DNA from 3 places in the Mesorhizobium sp. M2A.F.Ca.ET.042.01.1.1 genome. Region 2 is predicted to be linked to each of the others. Evidence: predicted binding sites of a transcription regulator. Region 2 holds the regulator's gene; each other region holds the start of a gene.
What was found. Region 2 encodes PhoB, which activates phosphate uptake and scavenging genes when phosphate is short. Its sites were predicted from a motif close to TGTCATNNANCTGTCAT; they were not measured.
Positions count from the first base shown of each region.

Region 1: phnC (phosphonate ABC transporter ATP-binding protein) is a predicted target of PhoB. The motif match lies at 2,296-2,312, and genes of this name have one in related genera.
Region 3: EOA23_RS23060 (RNA degradosome polyphosphate kinase) is a predicted target of PhoB. The motif match lies at 3,075-3,091, and genes of this name have one in related genera.

Region 1 is NZ_RZRX01000084.1:10,221-15,894, forward strand. Features, by position in the region: gene phnE (phosphonate ABC transporter, permease protein PhnE) at 1-249, opposite strand, end outside; gene phnD (phosphonate ABC transporter substrate-binding protein) at 307-1,215, opposite strand; gene phnC (phosphonate ABC transporter ATP-binding protein) at 1,357-2,214, opposite strand; gene EOA23_RS14980 (DUF1868 domain-containing protein) at 2,359-3,069, opposite strand; gene EOA23_RS14985 (DapH/DapD/GlmU-related protein) at 3,216-3,833, opposite strand; gene phnL (phosphonate C-P lyase system protein PhnL) at 3,830-4,537, opposite strand; gene phnK (phosphonate C-P lyase system protein PhnK) at 4,540-5,316, opposite strand; gene EOA23_RS15000 (alpha-D-ribose 1-methylphosphonate 5-phosphate C-P-lyase PhnJ) at 5,313-5,674, opposite strand, start outside.
Region 2 is NZ_RZRX01000054.1:4,973-10,646, reverse strand. Features, by position in the region: gene pstS (phosphate ABC transporter substrate-binding protein PstS) at 1-543, shown strand, start outside; gene pstC (phosphate ABC transporter permease subunit PstC) at 608-1,594, shown strand; gene pstA (phosphate ABC transporter permease PstA) at 1,598-2,449, shown strand; gene pstB (phosphate ABC transporter ATP-binding protein PstB) at 2,446-3,249, shown strand; gene phoU (phosphate signaling complex protein PhoU) at 3,270-3,977, shown strand; gene phoB (phosphate regulon transcriptional regulator PhoB) at 3,995-4,684, shown strand; gene EOA23_RS10810 (ROK family protein) at 4,981-5,674, opposite strand, start outside.
Region 3 is NZ_RZRX01000171.1:143-5,816, reverse strand. Features, by position in the region: gene EOA23_RS23080 (amino acid ABC transporter ATP-binding protein) at 1-575, shown strand, start outside; gene EOA23_RS23075 (TIGR02117 family protein) at 808-1,476, shown strand; gene EOA23_RS23070 (FAD-dependent monooxygenase) at 1,508-2,743, opposite strand; gene EOA23_RS23065 (zinc-finger domain-containing protein) at 2,751-2,996, opposite strand; gene EOA23_RS23060 (RNA degradosome polyphosphate kinase) at 3,246-5,441, shown strand; partial or broken gene EOA23_RS23055 (exopolyphosphatase) at 5,438-5,674, shown strand, end outside.

The DNA of each region.
Region 1 (5,674 bases), on a different contig from region 2:
GAACAGCGCCCGCCAGACATCGTTCCAGTCCTTCGGAATCAGCCAGCTCAGGAAATCGAGGATATGCGGCAGGCGGTCGAAGAAGTGGCCGGCATTGGCCTCGTCGGCGAACCACATGGTCGCGAACATGGCGACAAGCAGCAGGCCGACGCCAAGCGCGGTGTAGAAGCGGCGCAGCGACGTCTGGCGCCGCCAGGCATCTGCCTGCTGGCGGGTGGCGTCGGAATGGATCGTTGTCGAAAGGGTCATGATTGTGAATGCAAAAAGGGCGGCGTTTTTTTGCGACGCCGCCCTTTCCTGATGCCGTCAGCCGCCGATGGCGGCTTTGCGGGCTTCGACGATGACGTTGTAGAAGTCCGGCTTCACGGGCACGTAGCCGGTGAAATCGCCGCCTTCGATGCCTTCGAAGCAGGCCTTGTCCTTGGCCGGCAGCGCGGTGAAGAAGGCGGTGAGCTTGGCGGTCATGTCGTCGCCCAGCGCGGTGCGGACAACCAGCGGACCGTTCGGGATCAGGCCCGAGCGCCACACTTCGACGAAGTCGTTCGGATCGACGGCGCCCTTGGCGACTTCCTTGTGGAAGGTGCCTGAGGTGTAGCCGTTCTTGAAGTCGCCGATGCCGGAGGAATCATCCACCGCAACGTCGACCTTGCCGTCGCGCACGGCCAGGATGTTGTTCTCGTGGCCGCCGTTGAACTGGGTCGAGGCGAAGTAGGTCTCGTTGGAAGCGCCGGTGTCCTTCGGAATCTGGGTCAGCGGGATCAGGTAGCCCGAGGTCGAATCCGGATCGGCGTAGCCGAGCTTCTTGCCCTTGGCCGACTTGATGTCGGTGATGCCGGAGGTCTTCAGCGCCAGGCCAACCGAATAATAGCCGGTCGAGCCGTCGGTCTGCTTGGTGGTGAGGATCGGGGTGACCGCCTTCGGGTCCTTCAGATAGACGCTGGCGTAGCCGGAGGCGCCGAGTTCGGCGAAATCAAGCGTGCCGCCGAGCAGGCCCTGGATGACACCATCATAGTCGGCGGCCGGGAACAGCGAAACCTTCTCGAAGCCGAATTCCGACTTCAGGTGGTCGGCGAGGCACTGATAGTTGCGCAGACGGTCGGTCTCATTCTCGCCGCCGAGGATGCCGACGCGGAATTCCTTGATGTCAGCGGCGTGCGCGGCGCTGACCGCCATGGCGAGCAGCGAAACCGCTCCAAAAACCATCTTCCTGAACATTTGCTCTCTCTCCTTTTGTTCCGGCTGCGCGCCGGCGGCGTTCTGATTTTTCAAGTCTTGCCTTTGACGCTGGCGGGCGATCCGGGTTGCTCTGCCGAAATCCAAGATTTGCCCAGACCGACGGGGGTCGGGGCGATGGACTCAGTAGCCGGGAAAGGCGGGTTCGAGCGGTCCGGCGGATGCGGTGATCTTCGGCCTGATGGTCACGCTGGTCGACGTGAGGGCCTCGGAGATCTCGGCGCCGCTGGCGTCGGCGCCGTAGACGATGCGCACGGCGTCGCGATCGAGGTCTTGCGGGGCACCGTCGAAGACGACCTTGCCGGCGGCCATGCCGATGATGCGGCCGCAATAGGCGCGGGCGGTGTCCAGCGTGTGCAGATTGGTGACGACGGTGATGCCTTCGCGCAGGTTGATGTCGCGCAGCGAATCCATCACCACCTTGGCGTTGAGCGGGTCGAGCGAGGCGATCGGCTCGTCGGCCAGAAGCACCTTGGGCTGCTGCATCATGGCGCGGGCGATCGCGACACGCTGCTGCTGGCCGCCGGACAGCGTGCCGGCCGGCTGCAGCGCGGTGCGGGCGATGTCGAGGCGCTCGAGCGCGGCCACCGCCTCCGCGCATTCGGTGCGCGTGAACATGCCGAGCAGGTTGGAAACCGTGGAGCGATGGTTGAGGCGGCCGAGCAGCACATTGGTCAAGACGTCGAGGCGCGGCACGAGGTTGAACTGCTGGAAGATCATGGCGCAGTCGCGCTGCCAGCGGCGCAGCGGCGAGCCCTGCAGGCTGGAGACCTCGGCGCCGTCAAAAAAAATCGATCCCTGGCTGGGATCGATGAGACGATTGATCATGCGCAGCAGCGTGGACTTGCCGGCGCCGGAGCGGCCGATGATACCGACCATCTGACCGCGCGGGATCGAGATGTTGATGTCGCTGACAGCGGTGTTCTTGCCAAATCGTCGGGTTACGCCGCGGATTTCGAGCGTGGCCGATGATGCTGACATACCAAGACTCCAGTCCGTCGCGGTTTTGCAGGTCTATTAGCCCTCGCTAGCGCAGGCGGATGAAGCTGGGGTGTCGGATTGATGTCAGTTTTGTTACGAGTCACAGGCTTGGCGGGGAATGCTGGTCTGTGTCGCTGCTCGGCGTCAGCCAAGCACCAGCAATTCCTCGAAATGCTTCATGTCCTTGAAGCTGCAGAAGGCAGGAGCCTTCAGCTCGATCACCGGAGCCTCGCGCTCGAAGAACGACAAGCAGTCATCGAACAATTCCTGCCAGGCCGCGGCCCGCTCGTCGGCGAGGCGGCGGAGCTGATAGGCAAAGGTGATGTGGAAGACATAGGTGTCGTGGTCCGGATGGCGGTAGCCGAACGGCACAGACAGCGCATCGCGCCAGGCTTTCAGGATCCGGCGATCCTGTTCGGTCGCGCCGGCGACGGTGAGGCCCGTCGGCACGACTTCGGCAATTTTGATCTTGAAGGGACCGTGGCCCTCGAAGCCTTGCAGGCGCTCGAGATAGAGGCGGGTCATATCGTCGATGCTGGTGTCGAGCGGCACGTCCGACGACCAATAGGGAAGGCGGCGGCGGTATTCGATGATGCCTTGGAAGAGCGTCATATGCAGGCTGGAAATAGGCGTGAAGGCGAGCCGATCGGCATCCGGCATAGCGAGCATGCGCTCCCGCACCTCGACAATGGCTGCTTGCGAAAGCGAGCCTTCGATCAGATGGCAGACGATGGTGTTGCCGGGTTCAGGGAGGAAGTTGCCCGACGCGTCGTAACGGGTGCCGAGATGGGCGGGCGGCGCGGGGTTGGTGCCTTCGAAAAATCCGGCGAGCGAAGGTCTGACGGTGTCGAGCATGGCGATCTCCTGGGGAGACCGGCTCTTGTCCGAGTCATGTGTCAAGGGTGTGAATGGTGAATGGTGAATGGTGAATGGTGAATGGTGAATGGTGAGAAAGAGGGCTTCGTTGCCATTCACTATTGACCATTCACCATTCACCGAAATCAGCCGCCGTGTTTCTCCAAAAACGCCTCGGCCGATAATTCCCGAAAATCGTCGAGCGCGGCGCGCAGCCTCGCATGATCCCAGTCCCACCAGGCCAAGGCCTGGTAACGCTCGGCGGTGCGGCGGTCGAAGCGCTCGCGGATCGGTTTCGCCGGCACGCCGCCGACGATGGTGTAGGGCGCGACATCCTTCGACACCACTGCGCCCGCGCCGACGGCTGCGCCGTCGCCGACGGTGACTCCGGGCAGGATGGTCGAGCCGTGGCCGAGCCAAGTGTCGTGGCCGATGGTGACGCGCTTGGCGCGACGCTGTGCGAAGAACTCGCTTTCATGCTCGGCGTCGTCCCAATAATCCGACGCGCGATAGGTGAAATGGTGCAGCGTCGGCCGCCAGGTCGGATGGTTGGTGGCGTTGATGCGCACGCTCGCCGCGATGTTGGAGAACTTGCCGATGGTGGCGCACCAGACCGCGCAATCCTGCATCATGTAGGAATAGTCGCCGAGCTCGCATTCGGCGACGCGGCTGCGCTCGGCGATCTCGGTCCAGCGGCCGAGCGTCGAGTTTTCGACCTGCGCCGTCGGATGGATCAGCGGCGTCTCCGAGAGTTTCTTGCTCATGCGGCGATCTTTCCGGCGGCGAAGGCGGTGACATCGATGACGCGGTCGGCGACAGCATCACGCACGTCGAGGTCATGGAAGATGCCGAGCAGCGCAACACCCGCCGCCTTCTTGGCGGCGATGAGCTCGACCACGACGTCGCGGTTCCTGGCGTCGAGCGAAGCGGTCGGCTCGTCGAGCAGCAGGATCGGATGCTCGGTGATGAAGCCGCGCGCGATGTTGACGCGCTGCTGCTCGCCGCCGGAGAAGGTTGCCGGCGGCAGCGCCCAGAGCTTTTCGGGCAGGTTGAGCTGCGCAAGCAAGAAGCGAGCCTTCGCCCGCGCGGTCTCACGATCCCCGCCGCGCTCGACGAGCGGCTCGGCGACGACGTCGAGCGCGGAAACGCGCGGCACGGTGCGCAGGAACTGGCTGACATAGCCGATCGTGTGGCGGCGCACGGAAAGCACGGTGCGCGGGCTGGCGGAGGCGAGGTCGATCAGCCCGCCCCCATGCTGGACGATGATCTGGCCTTCATCGACGGCATAGTTGCCGTAGAGCATCTTCAGGATCGAGCTTTTTCCGGCGCCCGACGGACCGCCGAGCACGGCGCATTCGCCGGCGCGGATCGAGAAAGAGACGCCCGCCACCACCGGCAGCGTGACGCCATCGCGCAGATGCATGGTGAAGCTTTTGGCGACATCGGAAACAACGAGCGGCGTGGCCATCGTCAAACCTGCAAAATCGAAGATACGAGAAGCTGGGTATAAGGCGCGCGCGGATCGTCGAGCACGCGGTCGGTGAGGCCGCTTTCGACGACGCGGCCATCCTTCATCACCATCATGCGCTGCGACAGAAGCCGCGCTACGGCGAGGTCGTGGGTGACGACGATCGCCGCCAGCCCAAGATCGGTGACCAGCCCGCGCAACAGGTCGAGCAGGCGCGCCTGCACTGACACGTCGAGGCCGCCGGTCGGCTCGTCCATGAAGACGAGCCGCGGTCCGGTCACGAGGTTGCGGGCGATCTGCAGGCGCTGGCGCATGCCGCCGGAAAAGGCGCGCGGCTCGTCGTCAATGCGGTCCTCGTCGATCTCGACGCGCGACAGCCAGTCGACGGCGGTGGCGCGGATCCTGCCGTAGTGGCGGTCGCCGACCGCCATCAGCCGCTCGCCGACATTGGCGCCGGCCGATACGGTCATGCGCAGTCCGTCCGCCGGGTTCTGATGGACAAAGCCCCAGTCGGTGCGCATCAGGAAGCGGCGCTCGGCCTCGCTCATCCGATAGAGCTCGCGCCATTGGCCATCGCGCATGCGGTAGCTGGCGGTGCCGGAGGACGGCAGCAGCCTGGTCGACAGGCAGTTGAGCAGCGTCGTCTTGCCGGACCCGGACTCGCCGACCACCGCCAGCACCTCGCCCGGCCAGAGGTCGAACGTGACGTTCTCGCAGCCGACGCGCGAGCCGTAGAATTTGGACAGCGCCGAGACGCGCAGCAGCGGTTCGTCGGTCATTCGGCCGGCTCCGTCTTCTCAGAGGCAAGATGTGTTTTGGGGGCAAGGTGGCCGTGGTGGCCGTCTTCGCGCCGCTTCTCGCAGTGGTCGGTGTCTGAGCAGACGAACATGTGGCCGCCATGGTCGTCGAGGATGACCTCGTCGAGATAGACGTTTTCGGCGCCGCAAAGCGCGCAGGGCTGGTCGAAGGTCTGCACCTCGAAGGGATGGTCCTCGAAGTCGAGGCTAACGACGTCGGTGAAAGGCGGCACCGCGTAGATGCGCTTCTCGCGGCCGGCGCCGAACAATTGCAAAGCCGGCGAACGATGCATCTTCGGATTGTCGAATTTCGGCGTCGGCGAAGGGTCCATCACATAGC
Region 2 (5,674 bases):
TACTATCTGGCCGACGTCAGCGCCGACTGGAAGTCGAAGGTCGGCGTCAACACCGCGCTCGAGTGGCCGGTGGGCATCGGCGCCAAGGGCAATGAGGGCGTCGCCAACAACGTGTCGCAGACCGGCGGCGCGATCGGCTATGTCGAATATGCCTATGCCAAGCAGAACAAGCTGACCTACACCGACCTGATCAACAAGGACGGCAAGAAGGTCGAGCCGACCGCCGCCGCCTTCTCGGCCGCCGCGGCCAATGCCGACTGGAACTCGCAGCCGGGCTACGGCGTCATCCTGGCCAACCAAGCCGGCGCCGAAACCTGGCCGATGACGTCGGCAACCTGGATCCTCGTCTACAAGAAGCCCGACGATGCCGCCGCCACCGGCGAGGCGCTCAAGTTCTTCGCCTGGTCCTACGCCAAGGGCGACGAGCTGGCCGCCAGCCTGGACTATGTTCCGATGCCCGACGCGGTCGTGAAGAGCGTCGAGGAAATGTGGGGCAAGGACATCGTCGACGCGAACGGCAAGCCGCTCTATTCCGGCATGTAATCCTGACGAACAAGGGAGGGCGCTTCCGGCGCCCTCCTGTCTCTTTCGAAATGCGAGGGGCTAGATGAGTGCCGTTTCCGAAGCCGCGACATCGTCCGCCATGCGGACCAGGGAAGCGACAGTGCGCCGCTTTGCCTTCACCGACATGGTCTTCCGGGCGGCCACGCGCGCTTCCGCCATCCTCGTGCTGGTTCTGCTCGGCGGGGTCGCCATCTCGCTGATCGCCGGATCGTGGGAAGCGCTGTCGAAATTCGGCATATCCTTCCTTTCGACCGAATCCTGGAACCCGGTCACCGAGAATTTCGGGGCGCTGGCGCCCATCTACGGCACCATCGTCACCTCGGCCATCGCCATCATCATCGCCGTGCCGATCGGCATCGGCATCGCCGTCTTCCTGACCGAGCTCTGCCCGCGTCCGCTGCGGCGCCCTATCGGCATCGCCGTCGAGCTTCTGGCCGGCATTCCCTCGATCATCTACGGCATCTGGGGCCTGTTCGTCTTCGCGCCATTCCTGCAGACGACGATCCAGCCCTTCATCATCTGGCTCTTCAAAGGCGTCCCCGGCCTCAACAGCCTGTTTGCCGGCCCGCCCTACGGCATCGGCCTGCTGACCTCCTCGCTGATCCTGGCCATCATGGTGCTGCCCTTCATCACCTCGATCACCAAGGACGTGTTCGACACGGTGCCGGCGGTGCTGAAGGAATCGGCATACGGCATCGGCTGCACGACCTGGGAGGTGACGCGGCGCGTGACGATTCCCTACACCCGCGTCGGCATCATGGGCGGCGTCATGCTCGGCCTCGGCCGCGCGCTCGGCGAGACGATGGCCGTCACCTTCGTCATCGGCAACGCGCATCGCATCAGCGCCTCGCTGTTCGCGCCGGGCACGACGATCTCGGCGACGATCGCCAACGAGTTCACCGAGGCCGATGGTGCGATCTACACCTCCTCGCTGGTGGCTCTCGGGCTGATCCTGTTCATCATAACCTTCATCATCCTGGCGCTCGCACGCTACATGCTGCTGCGCATCGATAGCCGCACGGGAGCCTGACCGATGGCGACTGCCGCATCACTTCACCAGAGCCGCAAGCGCAAGAATGCCGTGATGATGGCGCTTTGCGTCATCGCCGCCGGCATCGGCCTCGCCTGGCTGGCGCTGATCCTCGGCGCCCTGCTATACAAGGGGCTCTCCGGGGTGTCGCTGGCCGTGTTCACCCAGATGACGCCGCCGCCCGGCGATGCCGGCGGCCTGCTCAACGCCATCTACGGCAGCATCGTGATGACGATCATCGGCATCGTCGTCGGCACGCCGATCGGCGTGCTGGCCGGCACCTACATGGCCGAGTACGGCCGCTTCTCGAAGCTCACCACGGTGGTGCGTTTCATCAACGACATCCTGTTGTCGGCCCCTTCGATCATAGTCGGCCTGTTCGTCTATGAGCTGATGGTGCGGCCGATGGGGCACTTCTCGGCCATCGCCGGCGCCGTCGCGCTGTCCATCCTGGTGATCCCCGTCGTGGTGCGCACCACCGAGGACATGCTGAACCTCGTGCCCAACGCGCTGCGCGAGGCGGGCACCGCCATCGGCGCGCCGCGCTGGGTGGTGATCCGCTCCGTCGCCTACCGCGCGGCGCTGTCCGGCATCGTGACCGGCATATTGCTGGCGATCGCCCGCATCTCCGGCGAGACGGCGCCGCTGCTCTTCACCGCGCTCAACAACCAGTTCTGGTCGAGCAATCTCAAGGCCCCGATGGCCAGCCTGCCGGTGACCATCTTCCAGTTCGCTCTCAGCCCTTACGAGGAATGGCAGCAGCTGGCCTGGACGGGCGCACTCATAATCACCCTGACGGTTCTCGGGCTGAGCATCATCGCCCGCAGCCTAACCGGACGCAGAGAGGACAGATGAAACCGATGTTGTCCACCGACCTGAACGTAGCCGACACGACCGTCGAGAAGGCCAAGATCGAGGTCAAGAACCTCAACTTCTACTATGGCCAGTCGAAGGCGCTGAAGGACATCAACCTGTCGCTGCCCGAGCGCAGCGTGACCGCCTTCATCGGCCCGTCGGGCTGCGGGAAGTCGACGCTGCTGCGCGTCTTGAACCGCATCTACGAGCTTTATCCGAAGCAGAGCGCCGAGGGCCAGGTGCTGCTCGACGGCAAGAACATCCTCGACCGCTCGCAGGACCTCAACCTGCTCCGGACCAAGATCGGCATGGTGTTCCAGAAGCCGACGCCGTTCCCGATGTCGATCTACGAGAACATCGCCTTCGGCGTCAGGCTCTATGAGAAGATCAGCAAGGCCGAGATGGACAGCCGCGTCGAATCGGCGCTGAAGCGCGCGGCGCTGTGGAATGAGGTCAAGGACAAGCTCAACGCCAGCGGCCAGAGCCTCTCGGGCGGCCAGCAGCAGCGCCTTTGCATCGCCCGCACCGTGGCGGTGAAGCCGGAGGTCATCCTGCTCGACGAACCGGCCTCGGCGCTCGATCCGCTCTCGACCGCAAAGATCGAGGAGCTGATCGACGAATTGCAGGCCGACTACACGATCGTCATCGTCACCCACAACATGCAGCAGGCGGCGCGCGTGTCGCGGCAGACGGCGTTCATGTATCTGGGCGAGCTGGTGGAGTTCGACCGGACCGAGAAGATCTTCACCTCGCCCCGCGAGAAGCGCACCCAGGACTACATCACCGGCCGCTTCGGCTGAGCTCATACGAGGACAACATCATGGCCGAACATACCGTCGCCTCCTTCGACGAGGATCTGAGGCAGATCAGCCGGCTCATCAACGACATGGGCGATCTCGCCGGCTCCATGGTCGGCGGCTCGACCAGGGCCCTGCTCGAAAGCGACAATGCGCTGGCGCAGCGCGTCGTCTCCGACGATGCCATCATGGACGCGCGTCAGCGCGAGCTTGACGACCGCGCCATCACGCTGATCGCCAAGCGCCAGCCGATGGCGGACGATCTTCGCCACGTGGTCGGCTCGATCCGCATGGCGGGCGACCTCGAACGCATCGGCGATCTCGCCAAGAACATCGCCAAGCGCGTCGGGTCGGTCGGTGTCAGCACCGCCCCTCGCGACCTCACGCATTCGATCGATTCCATGGCGCAACTGGTGCTGATCCAGGTCCAGGGCGTGATCCAGGAATATACGGTGGGCGATGCCACGGCGCTGGCCAAGCTTCGCAACGACGACGAACGCATCGACGTCAAATACACCTCCGTCTTCCGCGAGCTGTTGACCTACATGATGGAGGACCCGCGCAACATCACCGCTTGCACGCATCTTCTGTTCTGCGCCAAGAACCTTGAGCGCATCGGCGACCACGTGACCAACATCGCCGAGAACGCCTATTATGTGCTGACCGGCACGCAATTGCCCGCCAACCGTCCCAAGCAGGACGAGACGGCAATGTCGGCGCCGGCCGCCTGACGGAAAAGGTTACCCCGATGATCGCGCCACGCATCATGGTGGTGGAGGACGAGGAGCCGCTGGGGGTGCTGCTCCGCTACAATCTCGAATCCGAGGGTTACCAGGTGGAAGTGGTGACCCGCGGCGACGAGGCCGAAATCCGCCTTCAGGAAAATGTTCCCGACCTGCTCGTGCTCGACTGGATGGTGCCGGCGGTTTCCGGCATCGAGCTTTGCCGGCGTCTCAGGATGCGGCCCGAGACCGAGCGGCTGCCGATCATCATGCTGACCGCGCGCGGTGAAGAAAGCGATCGGGTTCGAGGTTTGTCCACCGGCGCCGACGACTATCTGGTCAAGCCGTTCTCGACGCCGGAGTTCATGGCGCGCGTCAAGGCGCTGCTGCGCCGCGCCAAGCCGGAGGTGCTGTCCAGCGTGCTCAAGGTCGGCGACATCGTGCTCGACCGCGAATCGCACCGCGTCTACCGCAAGAAGAGCGAGATCAGGCTGGGCCCGACCGAGTTCCGCCTGCTCGAGTTCATGATGCGGCATCCCGGCCGCGTGTTCTCGCGCAGCCAGCTGCTCGACAATGTCTGGGGCGAGACGATCTATATCGACGAGCGCACGGTGGATGTGCATGTCGGCCGCCTGCGCAAGGCCGTCAACAACGGCCGCATGCCCGACGTCATCCGCACCATCCGCGGGGCGGGGTATGCGATCCGCGAGGATTAGGTTCACCGTTCGTGGAATTGATGCGTCCACTACCGGATCGCATGCGCTGGTGAGTAGCCGAGACGCTCGTGCTTCGTCATCCACGGGCGGAGCAAGGAGCGCAGCGACGCAGCGCAGACCCGAGGATCCATTCCGTGACTTCGACGCGTCGCGACGGTCCAGAATTCTGCGCCGCTGCGCCCTACGATCCAGGTAACGGCATGGATTCCAGGGTCTACGCTCCGCTTCGCGTCGCTCCGCCCTGGAATGACGAAGCCCAAAGGCCTTCGCTTATCTCCGGCGAATCAGAAACCCGCTTAGGCGACGTTCTTCCCCGCGGCGCCGGACCTCGTCTGGACCCCCGGCGCGAAAATCTCCTGGTCGACGAAGGTCAGCGCGCGCATGGCGCAGCCTTCGCGGATCAGCGGCAGCTCGTTGGGTTCGCTGTCGAAGGAGATCGAGCTCGAGTGCTGGCCGCCGGCGGTCTGGGCGATCGCCTCCCTCAGCGCCGGCTCGATCAGGTCGAAGGCGGCCGCGCTGACGCCGACCATGGCGACCGGCGCCGGGTCGATGAGGGCGAACAGGCTGCCAAGACCGAAGCCCAGCGCTTCGCCGGCCCGACGATAGGCTTCCCGTTCGGGGCCGTCCTCCTGTCGGGCCTTTGCGGCCAGCGCGCGCATGTCGGCGTCGCCGACGTCGGTCGGCGCGGCGTCCTCGCTTATCCCCATGGCGCTGCGCCAGATGGCGTAGTTGCCGGCATAGGCCTCGACGCAGCCACGCCGGCCGCAGCGGCAAAGCGCGCCGCCCGGACGATGGATCATGTGGCCGAACTCGCCGCCGGAGGAATGCGTGCCGGTGAACAATTCGCCCTTCAGCACCAGGCCCATGCCGATGCCGTGCGAGAGCAGGATGGCGATGAAATTGTCGCGATAGCGCTCGGGATCGCGCCATCGCAGCGCCACTGCCATCATGTTGCAGTCGTTCTCCATGGTGGCGGGGATGCCGAATTCC
Region 3 (5,674 bases), on a different contig from region 2:
AAGAGCACCAGAAGGGCAAGATCATCGTCGACGGCAAGGAACTCACCAACGATCTGAAGAAGATCGACGAGGTGCGCCGCGAGGTCGGCATGGTGTTCCAGCATTTCAACCTGTTCCCGCATCTGACCATCCTGGAGAACTGCACGCTGGCGCCGATCTGGGTGCGCAAGATGCCGAAGAAGCAGGCCGAGGAAATCGCCATGCATTTCCTCAAGCGCGTCAAGATCCCGGAGCAGGCCAACAAATATCCCGGACAGCTCTCCGGCGGCCAGCAGCAGCGCGTGGCGATCGCGCGCTCGCTCTGCATGAACCCGCGCATCATGCTGTTCGACGAGCCGACCTCGGCGCTTGATCCCGAGATGATCAAGGAAGTGCTGGAGACGATGGTGGGTCTGGCGGAAGAGGGCATGACGATGCTGTGCGTCACCCACGAGATGGGCTTTGCCCGCAAGGTCGCCAACCGCGTGATCTTCATGGATCAGGGCCAGATCGTCGAGCAGAACACGCCGGCCGAGTTCTTCGACCACCCGCGCCATGAGCGCACGAAACTGTTCCTGTCGCAGATCCTGCACTGAGCGCTACTGGGTGACAGTCTCGGGGGTCCGCAGCAACCACGCGGTCGTCATCCTGGGGCGTAGCAAGGAGCGAAGCGACGCGCGCAGACCCTAGGATCCATGCCGTGACGCTAAAGCGCTGCAATAATTTCAGAATTTTGCACCGTCGCACCTCACGGCAGCAGTCACGGCATGGATACTCGGGTCAAGCTCGAGTATGACGATTTCACGGACGGCTTCGGCGCCGCGCCCGATGAGAACAATCCTGCGATATCTGGCAATGCTCGTCGGAGCGGTGCTTCTGGCCGCCGCGCTCGGCGCGATGGTGCCGCGCCCGCTCTGGCCCGCGGCGAAGGCCGAAGGCGAGGGGACACGGCGCATATTGGTGCTGAAGAACCCGATCCACACCGACATCGCTATCCCTCTGGATGACGGCGTTCGCCGGCGGTTTGCTTTCCTCGCCGATGCCGGTCTGCCGATGGATGCCTCGGATGCACGCTACATCGTCTTCGGCTGGGGTGGCCGCGCTTTCTACCTGGAGACGCCCACATGGTCGCAATTGAAGGCCGCGCCGGTGTTGAAGGCGCTGACGCTCGACGCCTCGGTGATGCATGTCGATGTCGCCGGTACGATCAAGGAGCCGCATCCGGATGTCGCCGGCTTCGACATCGACGAGGCGCATTTCGCGGCGTTGCTGGACTACATCGCCTCGAGTTTCCAGCAGGGGCCAGACGGTCCGATGGCCATCGGCAATGCTGGCTATTCGGCCTTCGACCGTTTCTACGAAGCCAACGGCCATTTCAACGCGCTGGTTGGCTGCAACACCTGGACGGCGGCCGGATTACGCGTCGCCGGCCTGCGCACCGGTTGGTGGAACCCGCTGCCGGTATCGTTGTGGTGGTCGATGGGGTTGTATAACTGACGCAGTACCGTGAATCGAGTCCTCGGGCGCTCTACCCCCGCACCACCTTCGGTTCCTCCCAGCCATAAAGCCAATCCAGGTCCGCGGCGAGCTTCTCCGGCGGCCGCGTCGCCAGCACCAGATTGCGGGCGACCGCCATCGGTCCCCAGGCGTGCCAGGTCAGCCGGTTGAACGCGCCGCGCTTGAGCACCCTTTCGACGCGCGGCCGCCTGAGATTTTCCCAGACGGCGAGGCCGTGGGCCGGATCGCCCGGAAAATCGGCGACCAGATTGGCGAGCATCGAGGCGTCCTCGATCCCCATGGCCGCGCCCTGGGCCGCGAACGGCGTCATGGCATGCGCGGCGTCGCCGATCAGGGCGATGCCTTGCGGGACGGCCCAGCGCTGTTGCCGGACAGTGTGCATTGGAAACGCCGTCCATGGCCCCGCCAGCGCGACGAGCCTTGCGAGCATCGCTGCGGTGCCACGCATGGCATTGGACAGGATGGCCGGGTCGGCATGACCCGACCAGCCTTCCGCGATGCGTTCGCCTCTGGTGAAGGCGGCGAGGTTGACGGTGCGGCCCTTGCTCACCGGATAGGCGACCAAATGGAAGCCGGGGTGCAGGAAGGTTGTGACGCAGCCCGCCGCCCCGATCTCGGCAAAAGCCTGCCCGGCGGGGCTGTCGACCGCCACGGTAGTGCGCCAGGCCAGTCGGCCCGAGAAGCGGCTTCTCGCGAAGGCGGGATCCCGGGCCGCAAGCTGCGCGCGAACCGTCGACCAGACGCCATCGGCACCGACCAGGAGGCCGGCTGCAACCGACGTGGTTTTCCCGTCGATCTCGACCGTCGTGGTCACGCTTCGCTGCTCGGCGGCGATGCCTGTCACCCGCCCACCGGTAACGAGCTCGATATCCGACCGCCCTGCCACTTCCTCCGCCAGAGCCGCCTGCAGGTCGGCGCGGTGCGCCACCAGATAGGGCGCGCCCCAGCGCTTTTCGGCCGCCTGTCCAAGCGGCACGCGGGCCAGCTCGCGCAGGCTTTTCGCATCCTTCAGCACCACCGCTTCGGGCCGGACCGCGTTGGGCAACAGGCGGTCGAGCACGCCAAGGCGGCGCAGAATGCGGGTTGCGTTGGGAGCCAGCTGGAGGCCGGAGCCGGCCGCTTGGAGCTGCTTGGCCTGCTCGAAGAGTTTCACCGGCAAGCTGCGCTCGGCGAAGGCAAGTGCTGCCGTCAGTCCGGCGATGCCGGCCCCGGCTATGACGACTTGCCGGGACCGTGCTTCAATCATGGTCGGCTCAGGCGGCCTGGTCGACATAGAGGCAGCCGGCTGGCTGCGTTTCCGTCGCCTTCAGCGACGGCGAATAGCGATAAAGCGTCGAGCAGTAGGGGCAGACCTTTTCATTGTCGTCACCCATGTCGAGGAACACATGCGGGTGGTCGAAAGGCGGGTTGGCGCCGGTGCACATGAATTCCTTGACGCCGATCTCAATGACCGGATGGCCCGCGTCGTTCTGGAAGTGGGGAATGCTACCGCCTGCCATCGTCGTCTCCAATTGGGTTCGGCCAGTGGGTGTGACCCGCCTGCATCTGGAGCATAACATGCCAGTTTGCAAGATCGATGAAATCAAACTGTCGCAAAAGGCTGGCAGAGGATAAGTTGAGCCGGTTAAGCGCGTGAGGCTGGCACGGAGCGATTCCGTGACGATCATGCGTCACAAAGAGATGTTAGAGCGTCGCCGGACGGCAAGATGCGGCGCTCCTCAGGGACGGTTGCAGGCAGAGCGGGAAACATGAACGAACTGAAGCCGGTGCAGAGCGAGTTCATCACCGTCGAGGCGGCGAGTCCCGACGGCGGCAATCCCGACCGTTTCGTCAACCGCGAATTCTCCTGGCTGCAATTCAACCGCCGCGTGCTGGAAGAGTCGCTCAACGAGCATCATCCGCTGCTCGAGCGCGTCCGCTTCCTGTCGATCTCGGCCGCCAATCTCGACGAGTTCTTCATGGTCCGCGTTGCCGGCCTCGCCGGTCAAGTGCGCGAAGGGATCGCGTTGAAGAGCCCGGACGGCCGCACGCCCGAGCAGCAGCTCGAGCAGCTGCTGCGCGAGGTCGAGCGCCTGCAGGAGGACCAGCAGAAGAGCCTCTCGGCGCTGATGGCCCTGCTCAACAAAGAAGGCATCGAAAGCATCACCCGCGACGCGCTGACCAAGGATGAGAAGACCTGGCTGGAGGAGCATTTCCAGGAACAGGTCTTCCCGGTGCTGACGCCGCTGTCGATCGACCCGGCGCATCCGTTCCCCTTCATCCCCAATCTCGGCTTTTCCATCGCCTTGCAATTGCGCCATCGCAAGAACGGTGAGGAGATGAGCGCGCTCTTGCGCCTGCCGGTGGCGCTCAGGCGTTTCATTCGCCTGCCGGACCGCAAGCGCCATGTGCGCTTCATCCCGCTGGAGGAGGCGGTCGGCCTCTATATCGGCAAGCTGTTCCCCGGCTATGAGGTCAAGGGCTCGGGCACGTTCCGCATCATCCGCGACAGCGATATCGAGGTCGAGGAAGAATCGGAAGACCTCGTGCGGCTGTTCGAGACGGCGCTGAAGCGGCGGCGCCGCGGTTCGGTGATCCGTATCGAATTCGACACGCTGATGCCGGCGGAATTGCGCGATTTCGTCGCCGGCGAGCTCGGCGTCTCGGCAAGCCGCATCAGCGTGCTCACCGGTCCGCTGGCGCTCAACCAGATTTCCGAGATCGTCGCCATTCCGCGCGACGACCTGAAGTTCACCCCCTACAATCCACGCTTTCCCGAACGCATCCGCGAGCATGGCGGCGACTGCCTTGCCGCCATCCGCGAGAAGGACATCATCGTCCACCACCCTTACGAATCCTTCGACGTGGTGGTGCAGTTCTTGCGCCAGGCCGCCGCCGACCCGGAGGTGGTGGCGATCAAGCAGACGCTCTACCGCACTTCGAACGACAGCCCGATCGTGCGCGCGCTGATCGACGCCGCCGAGGCCGGCAAGTCGGTGACCGCGCTGGTCGAGCTCAAGGCGCGCTTCGACGAGGAGGCCAACATCCGCTGGGCGCGTGACCTTGAGCGCGCCGGCGTCCAGGTCGTGTTCGGCTTCCTGGAGCTGAAGACCCACGCCAAGATGTCGCTCATCGTGCGCCGCGAGGACGGCCGGCTGCGCAACTACGTCCATCTCGGCACCGGCAACTACCACCCGGTCACCGCCCGAATCTACACCGACCTGTCCTTCTTCACCACCGACCCGACGATCGCGCGCGATGTCGCGCAGATTTTCAACTTCATCACCGGCTATGCCGAACCGGCCGAGGAGATGCGCCTTGCCGTGTCGCCCTTCACGCTGCGCAACCGCATCCTGAAGCACATCGCCGAGGAGGTCGTCCATGCCCGCGAAGGACGGCCGGCGCGCATATGGATGAAGATGAACGCGCTGGTCGACCCGACCGTCATCGACGCGCTCTACGACGCCAGCCGCGCCGGGGTCGAGATCGACCTCGTCGTGCGCGGCATCTGCTGCCTGAGGCCGCAGGTGCCGGGCCTTTCGGAAAACATCAGGGTGAAATCGATCGTCGGCCGCTTCCTCGAGCACAGCCGCATCTACTGCTTCGGCAATGGCTACGGCCTGCCGTCGGACGAGGCGGTCGTCTACATCTCGTCCGCCGACATGATGCCGCGCAATCTCGACCGCCGCGTCGAGACGCTGGTGCCGATCACCAATCCAACTGTGCATGAACAGGTGCTTGGCCAGATCATGCTGGGCAACATCATGGACAACCAGCAAAGTTTCGACGTATTGGCTGACGGCACCTCCCGGCGCGTTGCGCTGGAGGAGGGCGAGGAGCCGTTCAACGCGCAGGAATACTTCATGACCAATCCGAGCCTCTCCGGACGGGGTGACGCGCTGAAATCGCATGCGCCCAAGCGCATCGCCCAGTTCAAACGCCGCAAGAAGAACAGCGCCGCGTGATTGCAGTTTCCCAGGGCCGGCTTCAGGACCGGCGGCCGCTGTCGATCATCGACATAGGGTCGAACTCGATCCGCCTTGTCGTCTATGAAGGGCTGGCGCGCTCGCCCTCGCTGCTGTTCAACGAAAAGATGCTGGCCGGCCTCGGCCGCGGCATCGTTTCGACGGGCAAGCTCGATCCCGAAGCCGTGACGCGTTCGATGGAGGAGTTCCGCCGCTTCCGCGCGCTGTCGGAT